DNA from 2 places in the Streptosporangium amethystogenes subsp. fukuiense genome. Region 1 is predicted to be linked to the other one. Evidence: predicted binding sites of a transcription regulator. Region 1 holds the regulator's gene; the other holds the start of a gene.
The links. The regulator LexA, encoded in region 1, represses DNA repair genes until DNA is damaged. The targets are predictions, from matches to a motif close to TCGAACANNTGTTCGA.

Region 1 (6,859 bases):
TGAAGAACGGCTCCGTCACGCCACTGCGCTTGCTCACCATGAGCAGGACCGTCTCCTGCGTGGTGAACCTGCGCCCGCACTCCGGACATGTGCGCCTGCGGCGGATGGCGCCGCCGTCCTCGGTCGCCCTGCTGTCGATGACTCGCGTGTCCGGATGACGACAGAACGGACAGTGCACGCGCGTCGCCTCCTTGAGCTGCGAGAGTGGCTCACCCACCTCACCTGCCCCATGGCGCGCATGACGAGACGCTCGCGCACGCCCCTCGAATAGTCGAGAGGCGGTAATGGAAACACAATCTGTGGTGAAGTGTTGCGGTGCAGCCACTAGATGTTGTGGTCTAACGGTAGAAGTGCGCGACCATGAACGCAAGTTGAAAGGCCCTCGCCACACGAAGTCGCTGATCAGCCGTCACGTCTCGGCGTGTCGCCCCTCGGGCGACGCCCTCCCGCCTCACGCGCCCCTTCCCTCACACGCGCCCCAGACGATATGTCAGGCAGGACCCCTGTCGAACCCTCCCGTACGGCTCGCCCACGCCTTCCCCGAACCCGGCCGGCCAATCCCACGCGCCCCACGGAGCACGCCCCTTCTCAGCGGATGAGGCCCTCGGGGAGGTAGAGCCGGGTTCCGGGCCGGACCTCGGAGCCGGCCAGCCCGTTGAGGTCCATGATGCGGCGGACCGTCCGACCGGCGTCGCCCTCCGGCGCCAGTGCGTCCGCGATCTCCCACAGCGTGTCGCCCGCGTGCACCGTGATCCGGGACAGGCCCTCATGACCTGTCCGCTCGCCCGCCAGGGCCGTGTCGATGCGCCCGCCGAGCCAGAGCGCCCCCAGGGTGAACAGCACGAGCACCGTCACCGCCACGATCCTCCCACGCCGGGTGAGCCGGAGCGGCCGCCCGGCGGTCCGGGGCCGGGCGGCACCCGGGCGGCGGACGCCCGCACGAACCGCTCCCGCCCCAGGCGCCCGCCCCTGCGCCCCCCGGCCAAGCCCCTGACGGGGTCCCTGCCGAGGCCCCTGCCCTCGCCTCCGCCTCACTTCACGCCCGAGTCCCGACGTCGGCTCGCACCCGGCCTCCGGCTCCCGCGGCCGCCCGGCCGCCCGCTCGCGTCCGGGCCGCCCCGGCCCCCTTCCGCCTTCCGGGCTCCGCCCCGCCCCGGCCCCCCTGCCGGATTCCGGCGCGGGAGCGGGCTCCGATCTCGGTGGCGGCACGAGGCGAAGCAGCGGTGCCCCCGGCGATCGCCGCGCGGTCCGGGATCTCGGCACGGTCATGGATCGTGGTGTCGTCGCGGTCGGTTTCACGGTGGCCCCCATCCCCTCGACCTGGCCGAACACATGTCGAAGAAAGATCGGCGAATCGAACACGATGTCGATCGAACTCCCGTACGATGTTGTACACCACGGCGTCGCCGATATCGAGGACATTCGAACAATTGTTTGAATATGATCTTCGGCCGTTGTATGGTCGCTGTGTGCGACACATCAGATACAGACCGGGAGGCGAGGAGTTCGTATGAGCCAGCACAACGAGAACGGTTCGGCCGCCAGCGACCTGGCGGTGCGAAGGCGTGACTCCCTTGGCCTCACCCCCAGGCAGCGGAAGATCCTTGAGGTGATCCGCGACTCCGTGCAGCAGCGCGGTTATCCGCCGTCCATGCGGGAGATCGGTGAGGCGGTGCAGCTCACCAGCACCTCCAGCGTGTCGCACCAGTTGACGGCTTTGCAGCGCAAGGGCTACCTGCGGCGTGACCCGCACCGCCCCCGTGCTCTGGAGGTGCGCCTGCCCGGGGAGCCCGTGCTGTGGGTGGATCCCGACTCCGGCGAGGACGAGACCCCGGTCAGCCGCCCGACCGCCGCCTACGTGCCACTTGTCGGCCGGATCGCCGCCGGTGGTCCGATCCTCGCCGAGGAGAGCATCGAGGACGTCTTCGCCCTGCCCAAGCAGCTCGTCGGCGAGGGCACGCTCTTCCTCCTCCAGGTGACCGGAGACTCGATGATCGAGGCCGCCATCGCCAACGGCGACTGGGTGGTCGTACGCCAGCAGCCGGTGGCCGACAACGGTGACGTGGTCGCGGCGATGATCGACGGCGAGGCCACGGTCAAGACCTTCAAGCGCAGGGACGGCCACGTCTGGCTGGTCCCGCACAACCCCAACTACGACCCGATCCCGGGTGACGAGGCCACCGTGCTCGGCAAGGTCGTGGCGGTCCTCCGCAAGCTCTGAGGCACGCGCCCAAGAACGCACGACACGCCGGGCGACCGGCACCCCGACGTCGGGGTGCCGGTCGCCCGGCGTTTTCTCAGGTGACGGCACGACGAACAGACGACACCGCCCAGGCCGGATGAGCCGACCCCCGGTTCGCCCATGAACGACTCGGGGCGCCCGCCGGACGGGCGCCCCGCTCGAACGTCTACGGGACGATGTTGACCAGCTTGGGCGCGCGCACGATGACCTTACGCGGCGTGCCGCCGGGCAGGAACGCCTGGACCTTCTCCGACGCCAGCGCCAGTGCCTCCAGGTCCGCCTCGGAGATCTCCGGGGAGACCTCCAACCGGTCGCGCACCTTGCCCGCGACCTGGACGACGCAGGTGACGGAGTCCTGGACCAGCAGCGCCGGGTCCGCCGCCGGCCAGCCCGCGTGTGCGACCGAGCCGCTGTGTCCCAGCCGCTCCCAGCCCTCCTCGGCCGCGTACGGCGCGACCAGGGAGAGCATGACCGCCAGCGTCTCCGCGGCCTCCCTGACCGCAGGGTCGGCGGCGCCGGGCCCGGAGTCGATGGCCTTGCGGGTCGCGCTCGTCAGCTCCATCATCCGGGCCACCGCGACGTTGAAGCGGTGCGATTCGACCAGCCTGGTGACCTCGTCGACCGTGCGGTGCACGACCTTACGCAGGTTCAGGTCGCCACCTGCGAAGTCGACGCCGGGAGCGGAGGCCGCCCCCGCCTCGACCATCACGCGGAACGCCCGGGCCAGGAACTTCTGGGACGCGGCCGGCGAGACGTCGGCCCAGTCGATGTCGTCCTCGGGCGGGCCGGCGAAGACGACGGTCAGCCTGACCGCGTCGACACCGTAGGCGTCGATCTGCTCACCCAGGTCGACGCCGTTGCCCAGCGACTTGGACATCGCCTTGCCCTGGTTGATGACCTGCCCCTGGTTCAGCAGGCGGGTGAAAGGCTCGACGAAGTCGACCATGCCCATGTCGTGCAGGACCTTCGTGAAGAACCTGGCGTACAGCAGGTGCAGCACGGCATGCTCGACGCCGCCGATGTACTGGTCGATCGGGCCCCACCTGCGGACGCGCTCGACGTCGAACGGGCCGTCCTCGTAGGAGGGGTCGACGTAGCGCAGGAAGTACCACGAGGAGTCGACGAAGGTGTCCATCGTGTCGGTGTCGCGCCTGGCCGGGCCGCCGCACTTGGGACAGGAGACGTTGACCCACTCCTCGGCCGAGGCCAGCGGGGAGACGCCCTTGGGCGCCAGGGCCTCGCCGCGCATGTCGGGCAGGGTGACGGGCAACTGGTCGTCGGGGACGGGGACCTCGCCGCAGTCGGCGCAGTGGATGATCGGGATCGGGCAGCCCCAGAAGCGCTGGCGGGACAGCAGCCAGTCGCGCAGCCGGAAGTTCACCGTGAAGTGGCCGGTGCCCCGCTCGCTCAGCACCTCGATGATCTTCCTGATCGCGTCGGCCTTGGTCAGGCCGTCCAGCGGGCCGGAGTTGACCATCGCACCGTCCCCGGCGGTGGCGATGCCGGTCTCACCGGGGTCGGCCAGACCGGTGTGCACGACGACCCGTACCGGCAGGTCGAAGGCACGGGCGAAGTCCAGGTCGCGCTGGTCGTGCGCGGGCACGGCCATGATCGCGCCATGACCGTAGTCGGACAGCACGTAGTCGGCCGCCCAGACCGGCATGCGCTCCCCGTTGACCGGGTTGATCGCGTACCGGCCCAGGAAGACGCCGGTCTTCTCCTTCTCGGTGGACAACCGGTCGATGTCGGACAGCTTGGACACCTCAACCCGGTACGCTTCGAACGCCTCGCGCCGGTCGTCGGTGACGATCTCCTCGGCCAGCGGCGCGTCCGGGGCGACCACGAAGAAGGTGGCGCCGTACAGGGTGTCGGGACGGGTGGTGTAGACGGTGACCGGCTCGTCACGGCCCTCGATCACGAAGTTGACGTCGGCGCCCTCGGATCGGCCGATCCAGTTGCGCTGCATGGTCAGCACGCGCTCGGACCAGCCGCCCTCCAGCAGGGCCATGTCGTCCAGCAGCCGGTCGGCGTAATCAGTGATCTTGAAATACCACTGGGTCAGCTCACGGCGGACGACCTCGGCGCCGCAGCGTTCGCACCTGCCGTCCTTGACCTGTTCGTTGGCCAGCACGGTCTGGTCGTTCGGGCACCAGTTGACCAGGCCGCCCTTGCGGTAGGCCAGATCACGCTCGAAGAAGCGGTTGAACAGCCACTGGGTCCATTTGTAGTACGAGGTGTCGCTGGTGTGCAGGCGGCGGGACCAGTCGAAGGAGATCGCGTAGCGCCGATAGGAGTTGGCCTGGGTCTCGATGTTGGCGTAGGTCCACTCCGCCGGGTGCGCGTTGTGCTTGATCGCGGCGTTCTCGGCGGGCAGGCCGAAGGAGTCCCAGCCGACGGGGTGCAGCACGTTGTAGCCGCGCTGGACCCAGTAGCGGGAGATGACGTCGCCCAGGGCGAACACCTCGGCGTGCCCCATGTGCAGGTCGCCCGAGGGGTAGGAGAACATGTCGAGCATGTAGCGCCGCTCACGCGGGTCGGCGGGGTCGTCGGAGGCCCGGAAGGGGTCCAGTTCCTCCCACCTGCGCTGCCACTTGACCTGCAGGGCCTGCGGGTCATAGTGCTGCTCGTCGCTCTGCATGTCGGCTCGCTCGCTCACGTCGATTTTCCCTCGGGTATGTCTGCGTGGATGGTCTGACCCGCCTGGCCCAATGCAAAAACCCCCCGCTCACGCGGAGGGCGGCCGCATCGGCAGGGCGCTCAGGGACGGGGAGGCCGATGCGGCCCGATAAGCAGGGTCGCGGCACGCATAGAGCAAGACTATCGCAGCCCGCAAGGCGTATTCGTGGCCTGGGGAAACAGACCCGATCGCGGCAAACAGGAGACAGCCGTCCGAGCAGGTCGGCAGAATGAGGATTTCCGCACTCGCCGGAGCGAACGAGACCCGATGGCTATGCACCTGTTGTGACCTCGTACGTCCTTCGCGTTTACTCTTTTCACCGTGGCACATTCAGTAGAGCCGGGGCGGGGCCCGGATCCGTTGGAGGTCGGCCTGCCCATGCAGGACCCGCCGACCGACCCAACCGGACTCCAGTTCAGAGGGGCGTTCTCCAGTTTCCCTGCGAGCCCCCCCGTCTCACGTGAGATCATGCCCAATACGCCTAATTCGGGCACCCACGCGGGAGGTAAGGAAAGCATGGCCTCGGAGCAGTCCAGCCAGTCCCACCTGCCTCCGGCATGGCCGGAGGCTGCCGAACCGTCACCCTCGTGGACGAACGACCCTCTCGGCACCGGCCCCCGGCTCCCCCGCCCGCAGGAGGAGCCACAGAGCGGCAACGGCTCCTGGCAGACCTCGCCCGGCGGGGGGCAGCGCGTCTCCGATCCACAGGCCGGTTCGCCCGGCCAGACCTCCCCCGGCGGGGGCTGGTCTCAGGCCTCCGATCCGCAGAACAACGGCTGGGCGCAGGCGTCGGCCCCCCAGAACGACGGTTGGGCACAGGCATTGGCTCCGCAGAACGACGGTTGGGCACAGGCCTCCGACCCGCAGAACAACGGCTGGGCACAGGCCACGAGCCCCCAGAACGACAGCTGGGCACAGGCCTCCGACCCGCAGAACAACGGCTGGGCACAGGCGTCGGCCCCCCAGAACGACGGCTGGGCACAGACCTCCCCCGGCGATGGCTGGGCACAGGCCACGAGCCCCCAGAACGACAGCTGGGCACAGGCTTTCAGCCCGCGGAACGACAACTGGGCACAGGCCTCCGGCCCGCAGGGCGGCGCCGACGGCCAGAATCCGTCCTCCCCCGGCAACGGGTGGCCGCAGCCCACCCCGTCACAGGGGGACGGCTGGTCACAGACGTCCGGCCCGCAGGGCGGCGCCGACGGCCAGAATCCGTCCTCCCCCGGCAACGGGTGGCCGCAATCCGGCCCCGTTCCCCAGTCGGACCCGCTGGGCCAGGCCTCCCCGGGCGGCAACGGCTGGGCACAGGCCACCGCACCCTCGCACGACGGCTGGGCGCAGGCATCCAACCCGCAGAACGACGGCCGGACGCACCCGTCAGGCCCGCAGGGGGACGCTCGCGGGCAGCAGGCTCCCGGTGGGGGTGAGGCGTGGCAGGGCGCACTCCCGCGCGACGCCTCCGGCCGCCCTCCGGCTCGGCCGGTGGAGAACAGCGTGTGGCCGCCCACTCCGCCGGCGGAGAACACCGGCTGGCCGCCCACCCCTCCGGCGTCCGGCGCCACCTGGCCGCCCGCTCCCCCCACCGGAAACCAGGGTTTCGCCGAGGCACAGACGTCGACGTTCCCCTCCTCCTGGTCAGGCTCTCCCGCGGACAGCCCCGCCGCCCATTTCGGCGACGCCTCAGCGGGCGCCGTTCCCGGCGCCTCCCCTGACGGGGGCGGTGGAAACGGCGCCGGAAACGCGCGGCGCAGCTACGGCGTGCCGGACAACCCCGCCATGTGGGCCATGGCCGCGGCGAACGCGGCGGCGGCCTCCCAGGCTCCCTCGCAGGGAACTCCCGTTCACCCCGGAGCCGGTGGCCCCCAACCGCCACAGCCCCAACCGGGACAGCCCGCGCATCCGGGGCAGCCCGGCCATCACCTGAGCCGCGACCCCTCCGA
Region 2 (6,859 bases), 5.2 Mb from region 1:
CGCTGTCCCCGTGCTTCCCGTCCGTGCGTTCCCCGCCGTCGAGCTCGGCGTCGTTCGGGCTCCCGCCCCCGCGTCCCTTGGCCGCGCGCTCTCCGCGGCACCGTCTCCCGCCTCGGCGTCCGCGCCCGCCGCGGACATCTGGCGGAGGAACGCGCCGATGGCCCTCCCCAGCTCCGCCGGGCGCCCCGCGGTGTCGCCGTGCCAGAACGGGAGCTTTCCCGGCTGTCCTGGCGCCGGAGTGACCAGCACCCGGTCAGCAGTGATCTCCTCGATCCGCCAGGAGGTCGCACCCAGCACGAACACGTCACCGGCCCGCGACTCGTAGACCATCTCCTCGTCCAGCTCGCCCACCCGGGAGGACTTCTCCCCGACCAGGAACACACCGAACAACCCCCGGTCGGGGATCGTGCCACCGTTGGTGACCGCCAGCCGCTGGGCTCCGGGACGGCCCCGCAGGGTGCCGGCCACCCGATCCCAGACGATGCGCGGTCGCAGCTCGGCGAACTCCTCGCTCGGGTAACGCCCGGCGAGCATGTCGAGGGTCGCCTCCAGCGCGCTTCTGGGCAGCGTCCGGTAGGGGGCGGCTCGCCGTACGACCTCCTCCAGCTCGTCCACTGTCCACTCGTCCAGCGCGGTCATCGCCACGATCTGCTGGGCGAGGACGTCGAGAGGATTGCGCGGATAGCGCAGTTCCTCGATCTCCCCGCTTCTCATCCGTTCGGCCACCACGGCCGTCTGGACCAGGTCACCCCGGTACTTGGGAAAGATCACACCACGTGAGACGGCTCCCACCTGGTGACCGGCCCTGCCGATCCGCTGCAGGCCGCTGGCCACGCTCGGCGGTGCCCCCACGCAGGCCACCAGGTCCACCGCACCCATGTCGATGCCGAGTTCCAGGCTGGAGGTCGCGACCACGGCGGGCAGTCGCCCGGACTTGAGCGCCTCCTCGATCTGGGAACGCTCCTCCTTCGACACCGACCCGTGGTGGGCCCGTACGATCTCCGGGACGACCCCCTTGGCCGAACCGGCCTGCGCCATCATGGCCGCCGGGGTGGAGAGGGAGGCGGGAGGCTCGGGGAGGCTCTCGGCCCGGTGCGCGGGATCCGCCTCCGTGCCCGCCCCGGACCGCTCCGTCTCGACGGCCCGCCGCTCCCAGGCCAGCTCGTTGAGGCGGGTGCAGAGCCGTTCGGCCAGCCGTCGTGAGTTGGCGAACACGATCGTGGAGCTGTGCCCCCCGATCAGGTCGAACAGCCGCTCCTCCACATGCGGCCAGATCGACCGCTTGGCCGGGGACTCGGTCGGCCACCGGTCGTCGTCGAGGGCGGGGGAGACGGGCGGCGTGTCGAGCTCCGTCATGTCCTCGATCGGGACGACCACCTCGACCTCGATCTCCTTACCCGCGGGCGGCTGGACCACGGTCGCCGGACGGGACCCGCCCAGGAAGGCGGCGACCTCGCTCACCGGCCGTACGGTCGCCGACAGGCCGACGCGCTGCGCGGGCCGGGCCAGGAGGGCGTCGAGCCGCTCCAGACTGAGTGCCAGGTGCGCGCCGCGCTTGGTGGCGGCCACCGCGTGCACCTCGTCGACGACGACCGTCTCCACGCCGCGCAGTGCCTCGCGGGCCTGACTGGTGAGCAGCAGGAACAGCGACTCGGGGGTGGTGATCAGAATGTCGGACGGCCTGGCCGCGAACCGGCGCCGCTCCTCGGGCGAGGTGTCGCCCGAGCGGATCGCCACCGAGATCTCCGGCACCGGCAGGCCGAGCCTTCTCGCGGTCTGCCTCAGCCCGGCCAGCGGCGCCCGGAGGTTGCGCTCGATGTCGACGGCCAGAGCCTTGAGCGGCGACACATAAAGGACCCGGCACGGCCTCGGCGGCTCCTCGTCCCGTCGGGAACGGCTCCGCCTCCCCCCGGCGCCCGTGCCGCCCGTCACGTCCGGGCCGGTGGCGCCCGCCGGGGCGTCCGTGATCGTGGTGGTGTTCCGGGCGCTTCCGGGGAACCCGGCGTCCCCCGAAGGGGTGGCGTTTCCGGGAGGCCCGACGGCCGAGCGCCCGGCCGCCAGCCGGTCGAGCGACCACAGAAAGGCGGCCAGCGTCTTGCCGGAGCCGGTGGGGGCGACCACCAGGGTGTTGTCACCCCGGGCGATCGCCGCCCACGCCCCCTCCTGTGCCGCGGTCGGCGCGGCGAAGGCCCCGGTGAACCAGTCCCTGGTCATCCGGGTGAAGTGCCCCAGCGCCCCGTCCGCGCCCGCCGTCTCGCTCATCGCGCACCCCCTCCTCCCGGCTCGGCCGACCAACCGGGCCACCGCCCATACTGCACGGCGCCACCGACAGAACCCGTCACCGCCTGCCGGCTCATCACCTGCGGATACGTGATCCACCGGTGCCACGGCCAGATCACCGGGCCTGTACGCCGGACACGTTCGAGGGGGCGTCGCCGGCACGGCCCGCCCCAGGAGTAGGTTGGCTCCTGTCGCCACTGGCATGCTTTGGCGAACACAGGACGCATTGAGTGGTGAGCTGACGATGAGCATCGACTACCAGGCCATCGAGGCGAAACGCGAGCGGATCAAGGCGGAGCACCTCAGGGAGAACCGTCCGCCGAGCAGCGCGAGGGGACTGCACCACTTCGCGCTGATCTCCTCGGACGTCGAGGCGACGATCAGGTTCTACCAGGACCTCCTGGAGTTCCCCCTCACGGAGATCTTCGAGAACCGCGACTACCAGGGGTCGAACCACTTCTTCTTCGACATCGGCAACGGCAACCTCCTCGCCTTCTTCGACTTCCCGGGGCTGGACCTCGGTCCCTACCGGGAGGTCCTCGGCGGGCTCCACCACGTCGCCGTCTCCGTGGACCCCTCCACCTGGGAGCGCCTGCGCGGCAAGCTGGCGGCGGCGGGCGTGCCGCACCAGGTGGAGAGCGGTACCTCCATCTACTTCACCGACCCGGACGGGGCGCGGGTGGAACTGCTCGCCGACCCCCTCGGCGAGATGTACGGCTCCCGCGTGCTCTGACGGGCCGCCGCCTCTCAGCCGGTCGCTCCCGGCGGGGTTCCCGCGGGCGTGCGAACCCCGCCCCCGCGTCTCCCTCTCACCCGGACCGGGCGACCGGCACGCCGCCGGCCCGCGGCGTGCCGGTCGCGGGCCGCGGCACGCCGGGGTGGTCTCATACTTGGGGCATGCGCCTGTCGGATTTCTGGAAACGGATGAAGCTGCACTTCGGCGACCAGTACGCCGAGTCGTGGGCCCATGACTACGTCATCGCCGACCTCGGCGGCCGGACCGTGATCCAGGCGCTGGCCGAGGGGGTCGGGGCGAAGGAGGTCTGGCATGCCGTGTGCGGGGTGACCGACGTCTCTCCCCGGCTCCGCTGAGGGGCGGGCCGGGGGTCAGGAGGGTTCCGCGGGCGGAGCGAGAAGTCTCTCCACCGAGCCGGCCGCGAGCGCGGGGTCGTCGGCACTCTCCTCGCCGTCCGGCGACCACAGAAACAGCCAGCCGTCCTTGACGGGGGTGGCGAAGACGATGGTCTGCCGGCCGCTGTCCGGATGCCATACCCACAGCACCGGAGCGGCGCCTCCGAGGGTGCGGCTCACCAGCCCTCGTTGTCGCAGTTCGGCGGCCAGGGAGTCGAGATGGGCTAGGCGTTGCTGCGTGAACGTGTTGGGCACGTCGGGCACCTCGGGTCGTTTCCCCTCAGGATCACCCCAGGTCAGCCTGGTTACAACAGGCTCAGGACAATTCTCGGAAATGTCGCCTCCCGGATGGGTCCGCGCTCCTCGCCACCATGGCCCCGCGTCTGTGGCCGACCCCGTACGGGAGAGTCCCGCGGTGGATCACGGTTCCTGGAAACGTGATGCCAACGGGCCGCGATCGAACAGTCGTTCGGCTATATTGAACGGGCCGTCACTCCTGGCGTGCCCTCCCGAAATTGTCGGCGGCACCCCGTAGCTTTCTGGCAACCGATCCAACCCGCGACCCTCCAGGGGGGCTCCCATGGCAGCTAACGACCGCGAGAAGGCGCTCGAGACCGCCCTCGCTCAGATCGAGCGGCAGTTCGGCAAGGGCTCCATCATGCGCCTGGGCGACGAGACCCGGGCGCCCATCGAGGTGGTCCCCACCGGCTCCATCGCGCTCGACGTGGCGCTCGGCATCGGGGGCTTCCCGCGCGGCCGCATCATCGAGGTCTACGGTCCCGAGTCCTCGGGAAAGACCACGATCGCCCTGCACGCGGTGGCCAACGCCCAGCGTGGCGGCGGCATCGCCGCGTTCATCGACGCCGAGCACGCGCTCGACCCCGAGTACGCCCAGAAGCTGGGCGTCGACACCGACGCGCTGCTCGTCTCCCAGCCGGACACCGGTGAGCAGGCGCTGGAGATCGCCGACATGCTGATCCGGTCCGGCGCCGTCGACCTGCTGGTCATCGACTCGGTCGCGGCCCTGGTGCCCAAGGCCGAGATCGAGGGCGAGATGGGCGACAGCCACGTCGGCCTCCAGGCACGCCTGATGTCCCAGGCGCTGCGCAAGGTCGCGGGCGCGCTCAACAACACCGGCACCACCGCGATCTTCATCAACCAGCTCCGCGAGAAGATCGGCGTCATGTTCGGCTCGCCCGAGACCACGACCGGTGGAAAGGCGCTGAAGTTCTACGCCTCGGTCCGCCTCGACATCCGCCGTATCGAGACGCTGAAGGACGGCACCGAGGCGGTCGGCAACCGCACCCGGGTAAAGGTCGTCAAGAACAAGATGGCCCCGCCCTTCCGGGTGGCCGACTTCGACATCCTCTACGGTGTCGGCATCTCCCGCGAGGGCGGCCTGATCGACATGGGCGTGGAGCACGGCTTCGTCCGCAAGTCCGGAGCCTGGTACACCTACGAGGGCGACCAGCTCGGCCAGGGCAAGGAGAACGCGCGAAACTTCCTCAAGAACCACCCGGACATGGCGAACGAGATCGAGAAGAAGATCAAGGAGAAGCTCGGCGTCGGCCCGCGCGTCGACAGCCCGGCCACCCCGCCGCCTGCCGCTCCGGCGACCGCCGCGCCCGGCCGTGGTTCCGGTCCGGCGACCGCCGCGTCCGGTCGCGGTTCCAAGGCGGCCACTCCCAAGCCGGGTGACGCCTGATTCGGGCTGATCGATGATGACGGGAGCCGACCTTGGTCCGCCCGGTGAGGGCGGGCCGAGAGACTGGGGTGCCTGGCCCGACGAGCCCCGGGGCGGCTCGCCGGGCAGAAGCGGGCGAGGGCGCGGGCGCGGCGATGCTCTCCCCGCCTCCGAGGGAGAGGGCGCAGGTCCCACCGCCGACGAGCCGCGAAGCCGGCGGGGACGTGGCTCCCGGCGTGGTGAGCGACGCTCCGGGGTCGGTTCTTCGGGCACCCATCCCGATGGCCTCCTTCCTGGCGGGCCGGCCGAGGGAGCTCCCGCGAGCCGGGGGGCCGGGACCGATCCGCAAGCGGTGGCGCGGGCGATCTGCCTGCGGCTGCTGACGATGGCGCCGCGCACCCGAGCTCAGCTCGCGGAGGCGTTGCACAAGCGTGAGGTGCCCCAGGAGGCGGCGGACGCCGTGCTGGAGCGCTTCTCCGAGGTCGGGCTCATCGACGATGAGGCGTTCGCCGCGGCATGGGTGAGCTCTCGCCATGCCGGGCGGGGGCTTGCCAGAAAGGCCCTTGCCTCCGAGCTCCGGCACCGGGGGGTGGACGAGGAGACCGTGAAGGACGCGGTGGAGCAGCTCGACCCCGAGCAGGAGGCGGAGACCGCCCGTCGCCTTGTGCGGCGCAAGCTCTCCTCGACCCGCGGTCTGGACCCTGCGGTCAGGACCCGCAGGCTGGCCGGCATGCTCGCTCGAAAGGGATACGGTCCTGGCCTGGCGTTTCGCGTTATCCGCGAAGTGCTGGAGGATGATGAGGCAGAAACAGCGCCATTCATGGAAGATTCGGGCTATCCCCTCGACTAGCTCAAAGCAGCCTGACGCCAGGTCTTTGCTTGCTCGTTACCTCTCTGACGCTTAATCTCAACGGCAGTGAGGAGTTACTCCGCGCAGTGCGGATTGTCATAGCGGTGTATACGGACAAACAGGCTTGGCGGATGAGGGCGGGAGAGCGGGCCGGCGGGAAAAGCCGGTGAGTGATCCCTCTGGGTTCACTTCTGTCCCGGCAGCGCCGTCTCTTGGGCTTTCCGTGCCGTGCGTGTGACCCCTCGCGTGCTTGATATTTGCGACGCGAGGAAGGTGAGGCGCGCATGGATCCGGTCGTGGTCGTCATATTGGCAGTGGCGGTTGTGGCTCTTGCCGTGATGACGGCCGTGCTGGTCGTGTTGCTGCGTCACATCGGAGGAGCCGGACCGAAGGGCCTCACCCCGGAGCAGGAGGCCGAGGTTTCGGCCCAGCTGGAGGAGGCCAGGCGTGAGGCCGCCGGTATCCGGGCGAAGGCCCAGGACGACGCCGGAGAGCTCCTGCGCAAATCGGAGGCGGCGGTCGAGGCGGCGGCCGAGATGCGCAAGGAGGTCGAGGCCGAGGGCAAGGTGCTGAAATACGAGCTCAAGGAACTCCGGGCGGACCTCGAACGCAGGGAGAACCGGCTGGCCGAGCGGGAGCAGCGCCTCGACGATGAGGCCAGGCGCCAGGCTGACCGGGCCCGCAAGCTCGCCGAGACGGAGACCGAGCTGGCCGATCGCCGCGAGGATCTCGAACGGGTGGCCGAGGAGCGCAAGGCCATCCTGGAGCGGGTGTCCGGGCTCACCGGCGACCAGGCCAGAGCCGAGCTGGTCCGGGAGATCGAGAACCAGGCCAAACGCGAGGCAGCCCTGATCGTCAGGGAGATCGAGAGCGAGGCGCGCAAGGAGGGCGAGAAGCGCGCCACCAAGATCGTT

Region 2: the regulator LexA is predicted to act here: its motif matches at 3,869-3,884, upstream of recA (recombinase RecA).

The regions. Positions count from the first base shown of each region.
Region 1 covers NZ_JBHTEE010000001.1:9,953,202-9,960,060, reverse strand. The annotation lists gene nrdR (transcriptional regulator NrdR) at 1-178, opposite strand, end outside; gene ACFQVD_RS44210 (LysM peptidoglycan-binding domain-containing protein) at 589-855, opposite strand; gene lexA (transcriptional repressor LexA) at 1,511-2,221, shown strand; gene leuS (leucine--tRNA ligase) at 2,409-4,880, opposite strand; gene ACFQVD_RS44195 (hypothetical protein) at 5,436-6,859, shown strand, end outside.
Region 2 covers NZ_JBHTEE010000001.1:4,784,273-4,791,131, reverse strand. The annotation lists gene ACFQVD_RS20370 (ATP-dependent helicase) at 1-2,262, opposite strand, end outside; gene ACFQVD_RS20365 (VOC family protein) at 2,525-3,013, shown strand; gene ACFQVD_RS20360 (DUF3046 domain-containing protein) at 3,178-3,372, shown strand; gene ACFQVD_RS20355 (hypothetical protein) at 3,388-3,666, opposite strand; gene recA (recombinase RecA) at 3,992-5,116, shown strand; gene recX (recombination regulator RecX) at 5,130-5,945, shown strand; gene rny (ribonuclease Y) at 6,230-6,859, shown strand, end outside.